Linked DNA regions of Shumkonia mesophila. The protein of the gene in region 1 binds, or shares a complex with, the protein of each later gene. Links are inferred from orthologs where the notes say so. Each region holds a gene or a part of one and is shown on either strand. Other genes may lie near its edges.

Region 1 (5,411 bases):
CTTCGAGGAACTGCTGACGGCCTGCCCGGAACTCGGCGTGCGCTTCCTGGTCTGCGAGATGGGCCTGAAGGCGATGGATCTCTCCCGCACCGACCTCCGGGGCGACATCCCGATCGAGGACGGCGGCGTCGTCACCTTCGTCACCGACGCCTCGGCCAAAGGCGCCATGCTGTTCATTTAGGGCCTTTCCCGCCCCAGGACCAGGCCGCCCAGCGACGCCCACACCGGGCCCGGCCGGCCCCGGCCCACCGGCCGGTCTTCGAGTCGCACCACCGGGCGGATGCCGGTGACGTTGGTCAGAAAAATCTCCGATGCGGCTTCGAGATCGGCCGCGGTCAGGCTGCGCTCCGTGGCGTTCAGCACATCGCGCGCCGCCGCCCGCATGAGGCCGGGCAGCGCCCCGTCGGCGATGGGGGGCGTGACCGCCACGCCCTCGATCACCGCGAACAGGTTGGCCGCCGTCGCCTCGGCCAGCGTGCCGGCGGTGTTGAGCAGCAGCGCGTCGTCGGCGCCGCGGCGGTGGGCTTCCATCAACGCAATGATCCCGTCCAGGTAGTTGAGCGACTTGAGGCGCGCCAGCGGGGAATGGGAATTGCGCCGCGTCGTGGCGGCGATCACCACGGCGGCCGGCGCGGGTGGGGCCAGGGAGGCCGGAGTGGCGGTGATCAATACCGTGGGCAACGGCTTTTCGGGTGGCTTGAGGCCACGCGGCGCCGGGCCGCGGCTGACGGTGAGCCGCGCGGTGCCGGTTTCCATCCCCGCCGCCACCCGGGTCAGCGCCTCGGCAAGAGCGTCATCGCCGTAGGGAAGCGGCAGGGCCAGCTCGGCGCAGCCCGCGCGCAGGCGGGCGAGATGGGCGGGCACGCGCAAGACCGTTCGATCGCGGATGGCCAGCGTCTCGAACAGGCCGTCGCCCAGGGTGAAGCCGCGATCGTCCGGGCGCAGGCGGGCCGATTCCAGGGGGATGAGCGTGCCGTCGAGCCAGATCGTCATCGGATGCCGCCGCCTTTCCGGGGGTCCAGGCATGCCATCAGGGGTCTGGCCTTGTCCAGCGTCTCCTCGTACTCGGCCGCCGGCTGCGAATCGGCGACGATGCCGCCGCCGGCCTGCAGGATGACATCGTCGCCGTCGACGACCAGGGTGCGGATGACAATCGAGGAATCCATCGCCCCGTCGAAGCCGATCCAGGCGATGGCCCCGCAATAGGGGCCGCGCCGGGCCGGCTCCAGCTCGCGGATGATCTCCATGGCGCGAATCTTCGGCGCCCCGGTGATCGAGCCGCCGGGAAAAGCGGCGCGCAGGAGATCGACCGGCCCCAGCCCGGGCTTAAGCCGGGCCTCGATGACCGACACCAGGTGATGGATGGAGGCGAAGCTTTCGAGTTCGCAGAGCGCCGGCACGCCGACGCTGCCGGTCACGGCGACGCGCGACAGGTCGTTGCGCAGCAAATCGACGATCATCAGGTTCTCGGCCCGATCCTTGGCGCTGGCCATCAGCTGGCGCGCCAAGGCCGCGTCCTCGGCGGCATCGGCGCCGCGCCGCCGGGTGCCCTTGATGGGGCGGGTCTCGATGGCGCCGTCGGCGGCGAGCCTGAGGAAGCGCTCGGGCGAGGCCGAGACGACGGTCTGCCCCGGCCCGCAGGCCAGCAGCGCCGCGAACGGAGCCGGGCTGGCGGCGCGTACCCGCCTGTGCAGCAGATAGGGCGTGAGGCCGGGCGGGCGGGGGGCGAGGAAGCGCTGCGACAGGTTGGCCTGATAGATGTCGCCGGCCCGGATGTAGTCCACCGTGCGCGCGACCTTGGCCTCGTAGTCCGGGCGCGGTGTTTCGGCCCGCCAGGAGGACGCGGTGCCCGGGTCGTTCGGCGGCGCCGGCGCGGCGGCCAGGCGCGCGGCAAGCGCCTCCAGGCGGCGGCCGGCCGGCGGCCGCGGGCCGGCCGCCGCGACGTCGGCGGCGATCGCCCAGGCCTTGCGGTCTTCGAGATCGAAGGCGGCGACGGTGTCGTAGAAGGCGAAGAAGAGATCGGGCAGCGCCGGCCCGGCGGCAGCGGGCGGCGCCAGCCGCTCGAGCGTCCCGGCCAGCTCGTAGCCGAGGAAGCCGACGGCGCCTCCCTGAAAGGGCGGCAGGCCGGGGTTGGCGGCCAACGGCCGGCCGGCCAGCCCGGCGGCGAGAAGGGCCAGCGGGTCGCCGGCATCGCCCCACCGCCAGGTCAGCACGCGAAACGGATCGGCGGCGATATAGGCATAACGCCCACGGCCGCCGGCCGGCGCCGCCGAGTCGAGCAGCGCGGCAACGGGATCGGCGGCGAAGGCGGCGAAGGCATCGGCCGGCTCGACGAAGGGAATGGCCCGGGCCAACGGCCGCGGCGGGGCGGCGGCGGACATGGAGGCGGTCGCCGGCGGGCTCAGGGCGCGTCGAGAAGGACGCGATCGGGCGGCGGGTTGCCGTCGACGAAGGACTTGATGTTGATCAGCACCCTCTCGCCCATGGCGACGCGCCCCTCGATGGTCGCCGAGCCCATGTGCGGCACCAGGACGACGTTGTCCAAGGCCAGCAGCTTGGGGTTGACGGCGGGCGCGTTCTCGAAGACGTCGAGCGCGGCGCCGGCGATCTCGCCGGCCGCCAGCATGCGGGTCAGCGCGCTTTCGTCGATGACCTCGCCGCGCGAGGTGTTGACCACGAAGGCCTGCGGCGCCAGCAGCCGCAGCCGGCGCGCCGACAGCAGGTGATAGGTGGCCGGGGTGTGCGGGCAGTTGACCGAGATGATGTCCATGCGGGCCAGCATCTGGTCCAGGCTGTCCCAATAGGTGGCCTCCAGCTCGGCCTCGATGTCGGGATGCACCCGATGGCGGTTGTGGTAGTGGATGGACAGCCCGAAGCCGCGGGCCCGCACCGCCAGCGCGCGGCCGATGCGCCCCATGCCGACGATCCCCAAGCGCTTGCCGTTGATGCGCCGGCCAAGCATCCAGGTCGGCGACCACCCCGACCATTTGCCGGCCCTGAGAACCCGCTCGCCCTCGCCCAGGCGGCGCGCCACCGCCAGGATCATGGCCATGGCCATGTCGGCGGTATCCTCGGTCAGCACGTCGGGCGTGTTGGTGACGACGATGCCGCGCGCGGCGGCGGCGGCCAGGTCGATGTGATCGACGCCGGTGCCGAAGTTGGCGATCAGCTTGAGGTTCGGTCCGGCCGCCGCGATGATCTCGGCGTCGATGCGGTCGGTGACGGTGGGGGTCAGCACGTCGGCGTCCTTGACCGCCTCGATAAGCTGAGTCCGGGTCATCTGCGTGTCGTCGAGATTGAGGCGCGCGCTGAACAGCTCCATCATCCGCGTTTCGATGGCGTCGGGAAGCTTTCGGGTAACGACGACGACGGGCTTGGTCTGCGCCATTCACGGCCCTCCGGTCTGCAACCTCCGGTCAGGCCATAGCAGCATGCCAGGGCCTTGTCCAGCCTTGCGTATTTACGACCGGCCGGCGTCCCGGCCGCGACGGCCGGCTTGACCCGGCGCGCGCGCTTCGCCCTATAATGGGCCCGCCAACCCGCCCTGAAAGGTCACCTCCCGGTGCCGAGATCGATCCGCCCGCTTTCCCTTGCGCTTGCCGTCTTTTTCCTGCTGGGGACCGGGGCGCCGGCCCTCGCCGCCGCCGAGGGAACCGGCCTGCCGCTGCCCCGCTTCGTCAGCCTGCGTTCGGAAAAGGCCAAGCTGCGCACCGGACCGGGGGTCCAGTACCCGGAGGACTGGGTCTATCTGCGCAAGGACGTGCCGCTGGAGATCATCGCCGAGCACCATACCTGGCGAAAGGTCCGCGACTGGCAGGGTACCCAGGGCTGGATGCACCAGAGCCTGGTCAGCGGCAAGCGCACGCTGATCGTCACCGGCGCCACCCGCACGCTGCGCAGCAAGCCCGATTCCGACAGCCGGGCGGTGGTCCGCGCCGAAGCCGGCGTCGTCGGCTTCCTGCTGGGCTGCCCGGGCGGCAGCGCCTGGTGCCAGGCCGAAATCGACGGCTTCAAGGGATGGCTGCGCCGGGTCGAGTTCTGGGGGGCGTACGCGGACGAGGCCGTCGAATAGACAGCCTTCGCGGCGGCCATTGACCGCCCATCGCGAAAAAGAAAACCGGAACCTCGCCTCGGAGAGGCTCAGTGCCTCTCGAGGCCGACCCGCACGATGACTTCGACGCGCTTGATCTGCTTGCCTTGCGGAACCGCCGGAAGCCGGGACACCACGATCTGGTCGCCGGGGATGTCGAGCAGCTCGCCGCCGTCTTCCATGTAGAAATGGTGATGCTCGGACATGTTGGTATCGAAGTACGAGCGCGAGGCGTCGACCACGATTTCGCGGAGCAGCCCGCACGAGGTGAACTGGTGCAGGGTGTTGTAGACCGTGGCCAGCGACACCCGCACGTTGGCGTTCAAAACCTCGGCATGCAGCATTTCCGCCGTCACGTGGCGGTCGCCGCCATCGAACAGCAGCTTGGCCAAGGCCAATCGTTGCCGCGTCGGCCGCAGGCCGGCGGCGCGCAGACGATCGATGACATGGCTGTAGGGGCGTATTTTTGTCATGTTTCTTATATAGCTATTTTGTTGTTTGAAATAAGCATAATTCGAATACGATATCGGAGTTCACTCCCGGTATCAACACAAAAATTATGGGTATTTTGCCCGGACCCGCCCCTCAGTCGCCGCTGGCCATCCGCTCGACCAGCTCGCCGACAGTGGGAATGAAGCCGTTGCCATAAAACGGATCGTCGGCGAACCGATAGCCGTTGTGCCCGGAAAACATCAGGTTGCTGTCGGTGTCGCCGCCGTGGGCGACGTCCTGCAGCGTCTTCTGGATGCAGTACGAGCGGGGGTCGGCCAGCTTGCCGGTGCTGCCGATCTCGTTTTGGGCCCAGTTGCTGAACCGGCAGGCGGAAAGGCAGCCCATGCAGCCGCTCTGATCGGCGCGGATCTGCTCGGCCTTTCCCGGGGTCACGAAGACGAGGGTCGAATCGGGGGTCTGCATCGGCGTGACGTAGCCCTCGGCGATCCAGCCCTCGGCCCGCACCTTGTCGGCGGCGGTCAGGTAGAACAGGCGGCCGCGCGCGCCCACCGACAGCGCCTCGGTATGCTCGCCCAGCGGCTCGCGGGTGAACGCCACCTGCCGCTCGCTGCGCCCGCGCAGTTCCTGGATGAAGCTGTTGTTGACGGCCGACGAATAGAAGCCGGTCGGGCTGAAGCGATTGAGGAAGACCTCGCCCTTCTTGAGGTTGAGCAGCCGCTTCTTCCAGGCCTCCGACACCGGGCTTTCGCGGGTCAGGATGGCCCGGGTGCCGATCTGGAAGGCCAGCGGCCCGATGTCGGGATTGTCCAGCCAGTGCTCCCACTCGCGCAGGTACCAGACGCCGCCGGCCATGAAGACCGGCGTCGCG
Region 2 (11,166 bases), on another replicon or contig:
GGATGACCACGGTGTCGCCGTCCTCGATGCCGGCGTCGATCATCGAATCGCCATCGACGCTGAGCGCGTAATGCTCGCCGGTGCCGAGCAGGGAAGCCGGCACGTCGATGGAGGCCGTGTTGTCGCGCATCGCCTCGATGGGCGTGCCGGCGGCGATCAGGCCATAGAGCGGCAGTTCCACGGCCCCGGCCTCGGGCCGGGCGGCGCGGGCGGTCGAGGGCTTGAACTGGCCGCGGATGACCTTGGGGGCGAAGGCGCCGCGCGAGGCGCCATTGGGGGCCTCGGCGTTTTCCGGCAGCTTGAGGACTTCGAGCGCGCGGGCGCGGTGCGGCAGGTGGCGGATGAAGCCGCGCTCCTCGAGCCCGGTGATCAGCCGGTGGATGCCGGATTTCGAGCGCAGGCTCAAGGCCTCCTTCATCTCCTCGAAGGAGGGCGAGACGCCTTTGCTCTTCAGGTGATCGTTGATGTAGACGAGGAGTTCGTACTGCTTGCGGGTCAGCATGGTGTCACTCCGGGCCGCCACCCAGTTTCGCGGCGTGGCGGCGGTGCTGCGATGCGTTCGACCCGGGGGCCCTCCGCCGCCGTCGCACGTCTGGCGTCACCCCGAAACCGGCACCACAAAATGTGGAACAAAAGCAAAACGTCGGCACATGTTCTAGTTTAGTTCTCGTGCCGGGTCAAGCGGCAATTTGGTGACGGGAGGCAGGGGTATTTCGGGGGTATTTTAGGGACACCATACTTAATTCCAGCGAACCGAAGCAAGGCAGCCGACGGCGGGAATTAAGTATGGTGTCCCCAAAATACTAGAGGGGAACGATCTCCACCCGTTCGCCGGCCCGGGCGGGCGGCGCATGGGGCGGGCGGACCACCAGGCAGTCGGCGTCGGCGAAGCGGGCCATCAGCGCGCTGTCCTGGGCCTCGAAGGGGGTGGCGACGGGCTCGCCGTCCTCGCCCACCGTCAGGCGGGAACGCAGATAGTCCTGGCGGAGGTCGTTGGCCGGCAGGTCGCGCCCGAGGCGGGCCATCGGCGCCGGTCCCCGGCGGTCGGGAAGTCCGAGCATGGCGTTCATGGCCGGGCGCAGGAACAGCAGCGAGGTGACGCCGACCGAGACCGGGTTGCCCGGCAGCCCCAGCACCGGCACGTCGCCGAGACGCCCGAAGATGAGCGGCTTGCCCGGCCGCATGGCGACCCGATAGAAGCCGAGGTCGAAGCCCTGGGCGGCCAGCGCCTGGCGCACCAGGTCGTGGTCGCCGACCGAGGCGCCGCCGATGGTGACCAGCAGGTCGGCGCCCCGGGCGCCTGCCAGCAGGGCGGCCAGCGATTCCTCGGTGTCGCGGGCGATGCCCAGCACCGCGGGAAGACCGCCGAAGGCGGTGACGTAGGCGGCCACCGCCAGGCTGTTGGAACCGACGATCTGGCCTTCGGCCAGCGGCTCGCCGGGCATCACCAGTTCGTCGCCGGTGGCGAGGATGGCGACGCGCGGCCGGCGGGCGACGGCGAGCCACGGCACGTTCATGGCGGCGGCGAGCCCGATGTCGCGCCCGGTCAGCCGGCGCCCGGCCTTGAGCATGACGTCGCCCCGCCGAAAATCCATGCCGGCGCGGCGGACCCAGCGGCCGGGCCTGGGCACCTCGCGGACGGTGACGGCGTCGCCCGCGGCCTCGGCGTCCTCCTGGATGACGATGGCGTCGGCGCCGGCCGGCATGACGGCGCCGGTGAAGATGCGCACGCACTGCCCCGCCCCGACGGCGCCGGCAAAGGGGTGGCCGGCCGCCGACTGGCCGATCCGGGTCAGCGTCGCCGGCACGGCGGTGGCGTCGGCGGCGCGCAGCGCATAGCCGTCCATGGCCGAGACGTCCAGCGGCGGGCTGTCGAGCTGCGCGGCGACGTCCCTGGCCAGGGCGCGGCCCAACGCCGCCTCGAGACCGACCGTCTCGACGGCGAGCGGCGCGAAACCGGAAACGACCTTGGCGACGGCTTCGGCGACGGAAAGCATCATGGGGCCTCGAAGGTGCCGGACTTGCCGCCGGCCTTGTGCACAAGGCGGATGTCGACGATGCGCATGGCGCGGTCCATCGACTTGCACATGTCATAGACGGTGAGCGCCGCCACGGCGACGGCGGTCAGCGCCTCCATCTCGACGCCGGTGCGCCCCGCGACGCGGCAGGTCGCCTCGATGTCGACGGCGTTGCGCCCGGCGTCGCAGGAAAGGCGCATCTCGACGGCATCCAGCCCCAGCGGGTGGCAGAGCGGGATGAGATCGGACGTGCGCTTGGCCCCCATGATGCCGGCCAGCTGGGCGACGCCGAGCACGTCGCCCTTCTTGACGCCGCCGGCCTGGATGCGGGCCAGCGTCTCGGGGGCCACGAGCACCGAGCCCTTGGCGGTGGCGGTGCGCTGGGTAACGGCCTTGGCCGAGACGTCGACCATGCGGGCGTCGCCCTTGTCGTCGAAATGGCTGAGCCCGGCCATGGCCTTACTCCTTCGCCGGGGCCGGGGCGCCGGCCAGCAGGGCGCGGGTCGCCGCCTCGACATCGGTCTGGCGCATCAGGGATTCGCCGACCAGGAAGCAGCGCACCCCGATGCGGGCCATGCGGGCCAAGTCGTCGGGGGTGTAGAGGCCGCTTTCGCTGACCACGAGGCGGTCGGCGGGGGCGCGCGCGACCAGGGTTTCGGTGACGGCCAAGTCGACCTTGAGCGTCTTGAGGTTGCGGTTGTTGATGCCCAGCAGCCGGACATCCAGCCGGGCGGCGCGCTCCAGCTCGGCCTCGTCGTGGACCTCGATCAGGGCGTCCATGCCGAACTCGCGGGCGGCGGCCACCAGCTCGACCGCCTGCGGGTCGCTGACGGCGGCCATGATGACGAGCACGGCGTCGGCGCCCAGCGCGCGGGCCTCGATGATCTGGTAGGGCTCCAGCATGAAGTCCTTGCGCAGGACCGGAAGCGGGACGGCGGCGCGGGCCGCCGTCAGGTATTCGTCGGCGCCGCGGAAATAGGGGCCGTCGGTCAGCACGGAAAGGCAGGTGGCGCCGCCCTTGGCATAGGCGCGGGCCAGGGCCGGCGGGTTGAAATCGGCGCGGATCAGACCCTTGGAGGGGGACGCCTTCTTGATCTCGGCGATCAGTCCGTAGCCGGCGGCGGCGGCCGCTTCGAGCCGGGCGGCGAAACCGCGCGGCGGCGACGCCTGCTGGGCCGCCCCGATCACCGTGCCCATCGGGCGGGCCGCCTTGCAGCGGGCGACGTGGGTGCGCTTGTCGGCGCAGATGCGGGCCAGCACGTCGCTCATGGGGCGGTGCCCGGAGGCGTCTCGCGGGTGATGGCGATCAGCCGCTCCAGCGCGGCGGCGGCGACCCCGGAATCGACGGAACGGGCGGCCAGTGCGACGCCGTCCTTCAGGTTTTTCGCCTTGCCGGCGACGATCAGCGCGGCGCCGGCGTTATAGAGCACGACGTCGCGCAGCGGCCCCTTCCGGCCGCCCAGCACGGCACGCAGCGCGGCGGCGTTGGTTTCGGCGTCGCCGCCTTTCAGGTCTTCCGGCCGCGCCCGCGGCAGGCCGGCCTCCTCGGGCGTCACCTCGAAGGTGCTGACGGCGCCGTCCTTCAGCGCGGCGACATGGGACGGGCCGGTGGTGGTCAGCTCGTCCAGGCCGTCGGCGCCGTTGACGATCCACGCCGCCTCGCTGCCGAGGTTGGCCAGCGTCTGGGCCATCGGCTCGATCCACTTGCGGTCGAAGGCGCCGGTGAACTGGCGCTTGACGCCGGCCGGGTTGGCCAGCGGCCCCAGGATGTTGAAGATGGTGCGCACGCCCAGTTCGCCGCGCGGCCCGGCGACGTGGCGCATGGCGCTGTGATGGCGGGGCGCCATCAGGAAGCCGATGCCGGCCTCGGCGATGGCCCGCTCGATCAGGCGCATGTCGGCGTCGAGGTTGACGCCCAGCGCGGCCAGCACGTCGGCGGCGCCCGATTTCGACGACACCGCGCGGTTGCCGTGCTTGGCGACCGGCACCCCGGCGCCGGCGACGACGAAGGCGGAGGTGGTCGAGATGTTGAAGGTGCCGGCCGAATCGCCGCCGGTGCCGACGATGTCGATGGCGCCGGGCGGGGCCTTGATGGTCACCGCCTTGGCGCGCATGGCGCGCACGGCGCCGGTGATCTCGTCGACCGTCTCGCCGCGCACCCGCAGCGCCATCAGGAAGCCGCCGATCTGGGCCGGGGTGGCGTCGCCCGACATGATGATGCCGAACGCGGCCTCGGCCTCGGCCCCGGTCAGCGAGGCGCCGCCCGCCACCGTGCCGAGCAGGGACTTCATGTCGGCCAGCGCGTTCATGCGGCGGCCCTCCCTTCATGGGTCAGGCGGATGAAATTCTCGAGGATGTGGTGGCCGTTTTCCGAGGCGATGCTTTCGGGATGGAACTGCACGCCGTAGATGGGCAGCGTCTTGTGGGCCAGGCCCTGGATGACGTCGTCCTCGCTCTCGGCGGTGATCTCCAGGCAGTCGGGCAGGTCGTCGCGCCTGACCATCAGCGAGTGGTAGCGGGTGGCCGGAAACGGGCTGGGGATGCCGGCGAAGATGCCCTTGGCGACGTGGCGGATCTGGCTGGTCTTGCCGTGCATGGGCTTGGGCGCGCGCACCACGGCACCGCCGAAGGCCTGGCCGATGGCCTGATGGCCGAGGCAGACCCCCAAAAGGGGCACGCGGCCGGCGGCGGCGCCGATCAGGTCGAGGCAGATGCCGGCCCGGTCGGGATCGCACGGTCCCGGCGAGAGGACGATGCCTTGCGGTTTCAGGGCCAGCGCCTCGGCGGCCGAAAGCGCATCGTTGCGCTTGACCACCACCTCGGCCCCGAGTTCTCCCAAGTAGTGCAGAAGGTTGTAGGTGAAGCTGTCGTAGTTATCGATAAGAAGATACATATCAATGCGTTACGGAGTTTTTCAAATGCGTAGCATTAGCAATCTGAAAGCTTCCGTCCCCCTGGGTCCGCACGCCCGGCGGTGCGGAGGCCAAGAATGCAGGGCGTCCCCGCCAGCGTCAAGCCCGCGACGGCGCCAATTAGTTTGTCTCTTTGGAGTTAAACATCCTTAGCCGTAGCAACAGGAGGCGATTGAGGGACGATGAAAAGTCCTGGGTGACTTTGGACCTGCCGCCTACACCGACTGCGGCCCTGCGCTAAGCAAACGAACTATCACAATAATTAGAAGTCGATTTCAAGAAATTGACGGCGAATAGGGTCGAGATTTTCAAATATCCCTGGGCCAAATATGCATTTCATTATGTGCCGCAAGGCGTTAGCACGCTTGTCTGAAACGCAATCTTTAAGTGATGAAAAATTTTTCCCGAAAAAATAATAGTTAACGAATCCATCCATTTTTTGATTTATTTCCAAAACTGTTTTAGAAAAACTCCTATACTTCAGAAACACGTGCTTGAAATCATAAAATTCATTTAGCTTTTTGTCTACTTCATCAAAGACGGATTTTGGAATTATGCATTCATACTCACCTGAGCATCCTTTCACAGCTATTTCCATGCCGAGAAATTCTACGGGTTCCTTTGGCGAGCATATAACGGTTTTCGGAGATTTGCCTGGACTTGGTATGCTGTGACCTAGAGAGGTCAGCGTTTCTTCTGCAAGATCAAATGCGCGAAAGCATTCATCTTTGCTATTGCAAAATACAATAAAATCGTCAGCATAACGTAATAATTTTAATCTTCTTTTTTCGAATTCCTGATCGAATTTGCGAAGGACAAAATTGGATAACAAAGGAGATAGAGGCATTCCCTGCCGAAGCCCCAATCCTTCTTTAATTCCAGCATTTGCGATAGTTTTTCTTATATCTTTTTCTGATGTTGAAATCTCACATCTAATAGCCTTTGAAAGAATTGGTATGACGCTTGATTTCCCAAGTTTGCGAGAAAGATCCGATATCAATTTGTCTCTGTCAATTTTGTCGAAAAATGACGAGATGTCCGATTTAAAAGCCCACTGATTTTCATGCCTTAACTTTACGGCATTTTTTATAGCTTTTTTAACTCCTCGGTTTTTAATAAAGCCATAACTAACATTATTTTTAACAGATAACTTATCGTCTTCGACGAGATAATTTAAAATATGACGTTGTATCAGCCGGTCCGATACCGTTGGGACGCAAATGATGCGGGGAATTGGCGAGTTGACTTTGGGTATGGAAATGGGTCGTAAGGGACGAAACTCAAATGTCCCTGAGAGCAACTTGTCCCTAATTACTTCAAGATTCCGGGTTAAATCTCTCGCAAAATTACTTCCAGATTGACCATCAATCCCAACGGCCTTCGTCTTTTCCGCGTCAGGCGAGTCATTCCATGTGCTTCGCAATTTTGCTAAGGATGCGATTTTTGTCGGTTTTGGATAGTCTAACAAGCCTACCCCCAGTGTCGTCGATTAAACGGGTTCCACACTGAGTTCGGGCGGCTGATTGCAGGGCGGCAACGTCGGAAAAGTCTTCCGCGCGCCATCCCTCCGCTCCCGTGGAGCCGACCCCCTGGTCGACATTGGGGCGCCCATTTTGGACGAAACCCCGCTTGCTGCTCCACAGTAACCTTCGGAATTCAACACCACCGCAAATTTAAATTTTGCGGAAAGCTGCCAAAATTCCGAAGGATCACTCGGCCCTGTAGAACAATACATGAACAAAGCCGCCAGTGCAACTAGAAAGTTGCATCGGACACGCCACCTTGGCGCTCCCCCGCGTCCGATGCCAACCGATCCGCCGACGTGTAGATGCATAGTAGCCTCCTCAACGATTTTGGAACCCTGGGGCCACCCGACAAACGTCAACCGCACTCCAACAGGACCGAGATTGCAGGGCGGCAACGTCGGAAAAGTCTTCCGCGCGCCATCCCTCCGCTCCCGTGGAGCCGACCCCCTGGTCGACATTGGGGCGCCCATTTCGGACGAAACCCAGTTTCGATCAGGTTCGGACGTCTTCGACGCATCTCCCGCCAGCATCCGTGGCAAGCCTCGGATACGAAGGCGTGACTCTACCACGCTAACATGCATTTGCGCTTCGCGCTACCATATTTCGTACCTTGGCAGATAAATGTGCTCAAATGTGGTGTCCGCTTGTTTGAGGCTGCCGCAAAATTGGCATGCAGGTACTCGCCGTCGACGGCCGGGTTTTTGATCGAAAGGGGTGGTTCGCGGCAACCCGGCCCGGACTGGCGGCGCTACCGCTCGCCGGTCGCGGCCGGCACCCATAACTCGCTACCGGCTTCGACGCCGGGGATGCGGACGGTCGGGGCATAGCCCTCGGGCTTGCCGGCGACCGTCACGCCGCCATGAATCCTCTGCTGCTGCCCGTCCTCGAAGAAGGTGTAGGGGAAGAGGGCCTCCGGGGCGCTGGCGGCGTCGAGGCGGGCGGCCAATTCGGGCGGGATCGCGAAGGAGAGCGCGGCGAGGTTGTCCTCAAGCTGGGAGAGCTTGGTGGCGCCGAGGATGACGGACGCCACGCCAGGGCGGTTGGCGATCCAGTTGAGCGCGACCTGGGCCATGCCGCGGTTCATCTGCTTGGCCACGGCTTCCAGCTCGGCGACGATCCGCCAGTTGCGCGGCGTGAACTTCTGGAAGGCCGGGATCGTCGATCCCTTCATCGTCTCGAGGCGCCCGGCGCCGCTGCCGCCGTCCTCGCTTGGCCGGTACTTGCCCGACAGCAGGCCGCTTCCCAAGGGGCTCCACACCGTGATGCCCATGCCGTGCCCGGTGGCCAACGCCACGTGTTCGCGCTCGATGTTGCGCTCGACCAGGGAGTATTCGAGCTGCAGGGTGGAAACGGGCTCGTAGCCGCGGAATTCGGCGATGGCCTGGGCGCGCGAGGCATACCAGGCGGGAACGTCCGACAGGCCGACATGGCGGACCTTGCCCGAGCGCACCAGGTCGTCGAGCGTGCGCATGACCTCCTCGGCCGGCGTCAGCCGGTCCCAGGTGTGCAGGTAGTAAAGATCGATGTAGTCGGTGCCGAGGCGCTTCAGCGACCCTTCGACGGCGCGCAGCATGTTCTTGCGGCCGTTGCCGCCGGCGTTGGGGTTGCCGGGCTCGGCGTTGTAGGTGAACTTGGTGGCGATCACCGCCTTGTCGCGCAGGTTCCTCTCGGCGATGAATTCGCCGAGCCAGGTTTCGCTGGTGCCGTTGGTGTAGAGATCGGCGGTATCGAAGAAGTTGCCGCCGGCCTCGACGTAGGTGTCGACCATCCGGCGGGCGGTTTCCTTGTCCGATCCCCAGCCCCATTCGGTGCCGAAGGTCATGGTGCCGAGGGCCAGGGGGCTGACGCGCAGGCCGGTGCGGCCGAGGGTGTAGTAGCTGTCCAGTTTGGGCGTTGCGGGCATGGGGGCTTCCTTTGCGGTTGTCGCGCGGATCGCCGCGCCGTCGGAACCGACCATGCCGGAAAACCGTCAATGCGATAATATGGTTCAATTCGCATGAACCATGTGAAATCATGCATGAATGGACCGCGATCTTCTGATTCACCTGCCGGTCATCCTGACGGTCGCCCGGCGGGCCGGCTTCGCCGCCGCCGCGTCCGAACTGGGCATGAGCCCGTCGGCGGTCAGCCACGCCGTCCGCCTGGTCGAGGAGCGGCTGGGCGTGCCGCTGTTCGCCCGCACCACGCGCAGCGTCGCCCTGACCGAGGCGGGACGGGCGCTGGTCGAGGCGGCGGCGCCGGCCTTGCGCGACATCGGCGAGCGGGTGGAGCGCATCCGCGCCGCCAAGGGCCGGGTCGGCGGGCTGCTGCGGCTGAACGTGCCGAACGCGGCCCTTCCCATCCTGACGCCGGTGGTGGGCGCCATGGCCAAGCGCTTTCCCGGCGTCACCGTCGAGATCTATGCCGACGACGCCATCGTCGACATTGTGGCGGCCGGCTTCGATGCCGGCGCCCGCCTGGGCGAGATGATCGCCGAGGACATGGTCGCCACCCGTCTGACGCCGCCGTTCGCCGCCATCATCGTGGCGTCGCCCGCCTATCTGGCGGCGCGCGGACGCCCCAAAGGCATCGCCGACCTCAAGGACCACAACTGCATCGCCTACCGGATGATCACCGGCGGCGGCCTTTATCGCTGGGAGCTTGTCGACGGAGAACGGGAGGTCACCGTCGAGGGGGCCGGCAGCACCATCGTCAACCATACCCTTTATGCCCGCGACCTCGCCCTGGCCGGGGTCGGGCTTGCCTATCTGTTCGAGCCGCTGGTCAGGGCCGACATCGCCGCCGGCCGCCTGACGCAGGTGTTGCCGGAAACGGCCCAGGAGGAGCCCGGGCTGTTCCTCTACTACCCGAAGCGGGCGGCCCTGGCTCCGAAGCTCCGGGCCTTCATCGACACCGCCCGCGAGATTCTGCGCGAACGGGAATAGGCCCGGCCGGCGGGGTGCCGAAGCCGGTTCAGTTTGACAACAAGAGCCGGAGTGCGAGGAGCGGTGACGGACGGTACCCTGGGTCATCATTCACCATATAAAACCCAGGAGGTCGAAGATGACCCTCATGACCGATATGTCGACTCCGACGACCGCCCTTCGCTTTGCCACCGGCGACACTTCGCTCGGCCCCGTGCTGGTGGCGACGAGCGGGCGAGGGGTTTGCGCCATCCTGATGGGCGACGATGCCGACGCCCTCGCCCACGATCTGCGGCGCCGCTTCCCCAAGGCCCGGCTGATCGAAGGCGACGCGCAGGCCGAAGCCCTGGCCGCCCGGGTTGCCGGCGCCATCGAAGCGCCTTCGCGCGGCCTCGATCTGCCGCTCGACATCGGTGGAACCGCGTTCCAGCGGCGTGTGTGGGAGGCCCTTCGCGAAATCCCCGCCGGCACGACCGCGAGCTATGCCGAGGTCGCCCGGTGGATCGGCGCACCCGGGGCGGCGCGCGCCGTGGCCCGGGCCTGCGCCGCCAACCCGGTCGCGGTGGCCGTTCCCTGCCATCGGGTCGTCGGAAGCGACGGCGCGCTCTCCGGCTATCGCTGGGGTGCCGGGCGCAAGCGGGCCCTGCTGGCGCGGGAGGGCGCGGCGTGAGGGGCGAGACGCGCTTCGCGACGGCGGCGGCGCCGATGGGGCCGCCGGCCGAGCGGGTCTCCCGGGTCGACTGGCCCGCCGTCGCCGCCGAGTTGGCGGGGCAGGGAGCGGCGATGCTGGGGACCCTGCTGGCGCCCGATGAATGCCGGGAAATCGCCGCCCTCTACGCCGACGACGGCCGGTTCCGCAACCGCATCGTCATGGCGCGCCACGGCTTCGGACAGGGCGAATACAAGTACTTCGCCTATCCGCTGCCGGGGCCGATCGGCGACCTCAGGACGGCGCTCTACGCGCGCCTGGCGCCGGTCGCCAACCAATGGAACGAGCGGATGGGGCTGGGCGAGCGCTATCCGGCCGACCACGAGGAATTCCTCGCCCGCTGCCATGAAGCCGGACAGATCCGCCCGACGCCGCTGCTCCTTCGCTACGAGACGGGCGACTACAACTGCCTGCACCAGGATCTCTATGGCGAGTTGGCCTTTCCGTTGCAGGTCGTCATCCTGCTGTCGGAGCCGGGAAAGGACTTCACCGGCGGCGAATTCGTGCTGACCGAGCAGCGGCCGCGCATGCAGTCGCGCCCCGAAGTGGTCGCCCTCGGGCAGGGCGAGGCGGCGGTCTTCGCGGTCCACCACCGTCCGGTGGCGGGCACCCGAGGGGTCTACCGGGTCAACATGCGCCACGGGGTGAGCCGCGTCCGCTCGGGGCGGCGCCATACCCTCGGCGTGATCTTCCACGACGCCAAATGACGGCCGGCGGCGTCGTCCTGCGGCTGTCCTATGAGCCCCCTTACGACTGGCCGGCCATGCTGGCGTTTTTCCGCCAGCGCGCCGTCGAGGGGGTCGAGGCGGTGGAGGGGGCGGTCTATCGTCGCGCCGTCCGCCTGGGCGACGGGGAGGGGACCATCGAGGTGACGGACGATCCGGGGCGGGACGGCCTCGTCGCGACCGTGCGCCTTTCCGGAGGCGTCGCCGTGGACGCCGCCGTCTTCCGGTTGCGCCGGATGTTCGACCTCGATGCCGACCTCGCGGCGATCAACGCCCATCTGGCGGACGATCCCATGCTGGCGCCGCTGGTGGCGGCGCGGCCGGCGGTTCGGGTGCCGGGTGGCTGGGACGGCTTCGAGATCGCGATGCGCAC

Evidence for each region.
Region 2: the proteins of pabB (region 1) and ODR01_RS04270 are in contact, whole or in part, in a solved structure (PDB 8RP0), measured with the Escherichia coli proteins. The link is inferred for Shumkonia mesophila from one-to-one orthologs.

What each region holds. Positions count from the first base shown.
Region 1 is NZ_JAOTID010000001.1:423,048-428,458, forward strand. Bases 186-3,163 are described here. They hold pabB (aminodeoxychorismate synthase component I), read right to left. Parts: upstream 2,382-3,163; coding sequence 990-2,381; downstream 186-989. Other genes in these bases: ODR01_RS01830 (aminotransferase class IV), read right to left, coding at 186-993; ODR01_RS01840 (2-hydroxyacid dehydrogenase), read right to left, coding at 2,402-3,163. In the rest of the region: ODR01_RS01825 (DsrE/DsrF/DrsH-like family protein), read left to right, coding at 1-181; more of ODR01_RS01830, read right to left, coding at 178-185; more of ODR01_RS01840, read right to left, coding at 3,164-3,388; ODR01_RS01845 (SH3 domain-containing protein), read left to right, coding at 3,563-4,072; iron response transcriptional regulator IrrA, read right to left, coding at 4,141-4,563; ODR01_RS01855 (NAD(P)H-dependent flavin oxidoreductase), read right to left, coding at 4,676-5,411. UniProt on the Escherichia coli protein: Part of a heterodimeric complex that catalyzes the two-step biosynthesis of 4-amino-4-deoxychorismate (ADC), a precursor of p-aminobenzoate (PABA) and tetrahydrofolate.
Region 2 is NZ_JAOTID010000002.1:161,657-172,822, forward strand. What follows is about bases 3,118-6,089. They hold ODR01_RS04270 (anthranilate synthase component II), read right to left. Parts: upstream 4,912-6,089; coding sequence 4,324-4,911; downstream 3,118-4,323. Other genes in these bases: trpC (indole-3-glycerol phosphate synthase TrpC), read right to left, coding at 3,118-3,287; trpD (anthranilate phosphoribosyltransferase), read right to left, coding at 3,284-4,327; ODR01_RS04275 (reverse transcriptase domain-containing protein), read right to left, coding at 5,193-6,089. Outside these bases: transcriptional repressor LexA, read right to left, coding at 1-502; ODR01_RS04250 (molybdopterin molybdotransferase MoeA), read right to left, coding at 804-2,000; cyclic pyranopterin monophosphate synthase MoaC, read right to left, coding at 1,997-2,473; more of trpC, read right to left, coding at 2,478-3,117; more of ODR01_RS04275, read right to left, coding at 6,090-6,398; ODR01_RS04280 (aldo/keto reductase), read right to left, coding at 7,205-8,359; ODR01_RS04285 (LysR family transcriptional regulator), read left to right, coding at 8,478-9,380; ODR01_RS04290 (methylated-DNA--[protein]-cysteine S-methyltransferase), read left to right, coding at 9,499-10,029; ODR01_RS04295 (2OG-Fe(II) oxygenase), read left to right, coding at 10,026-10,775; ODR01_RS04300 (DNA-3-methyladenine glycosylase family protein), read left to right, coding at 10,772-11,166. UniProt on the Escherichia coli protein: Part of a heterodimeric complex that catalyzes the two-step biosynthesis of 4-amino-4-deoxychorismate (ADC), a precursor of p-aminobenzoate (PABA) and tetrahydrofolate.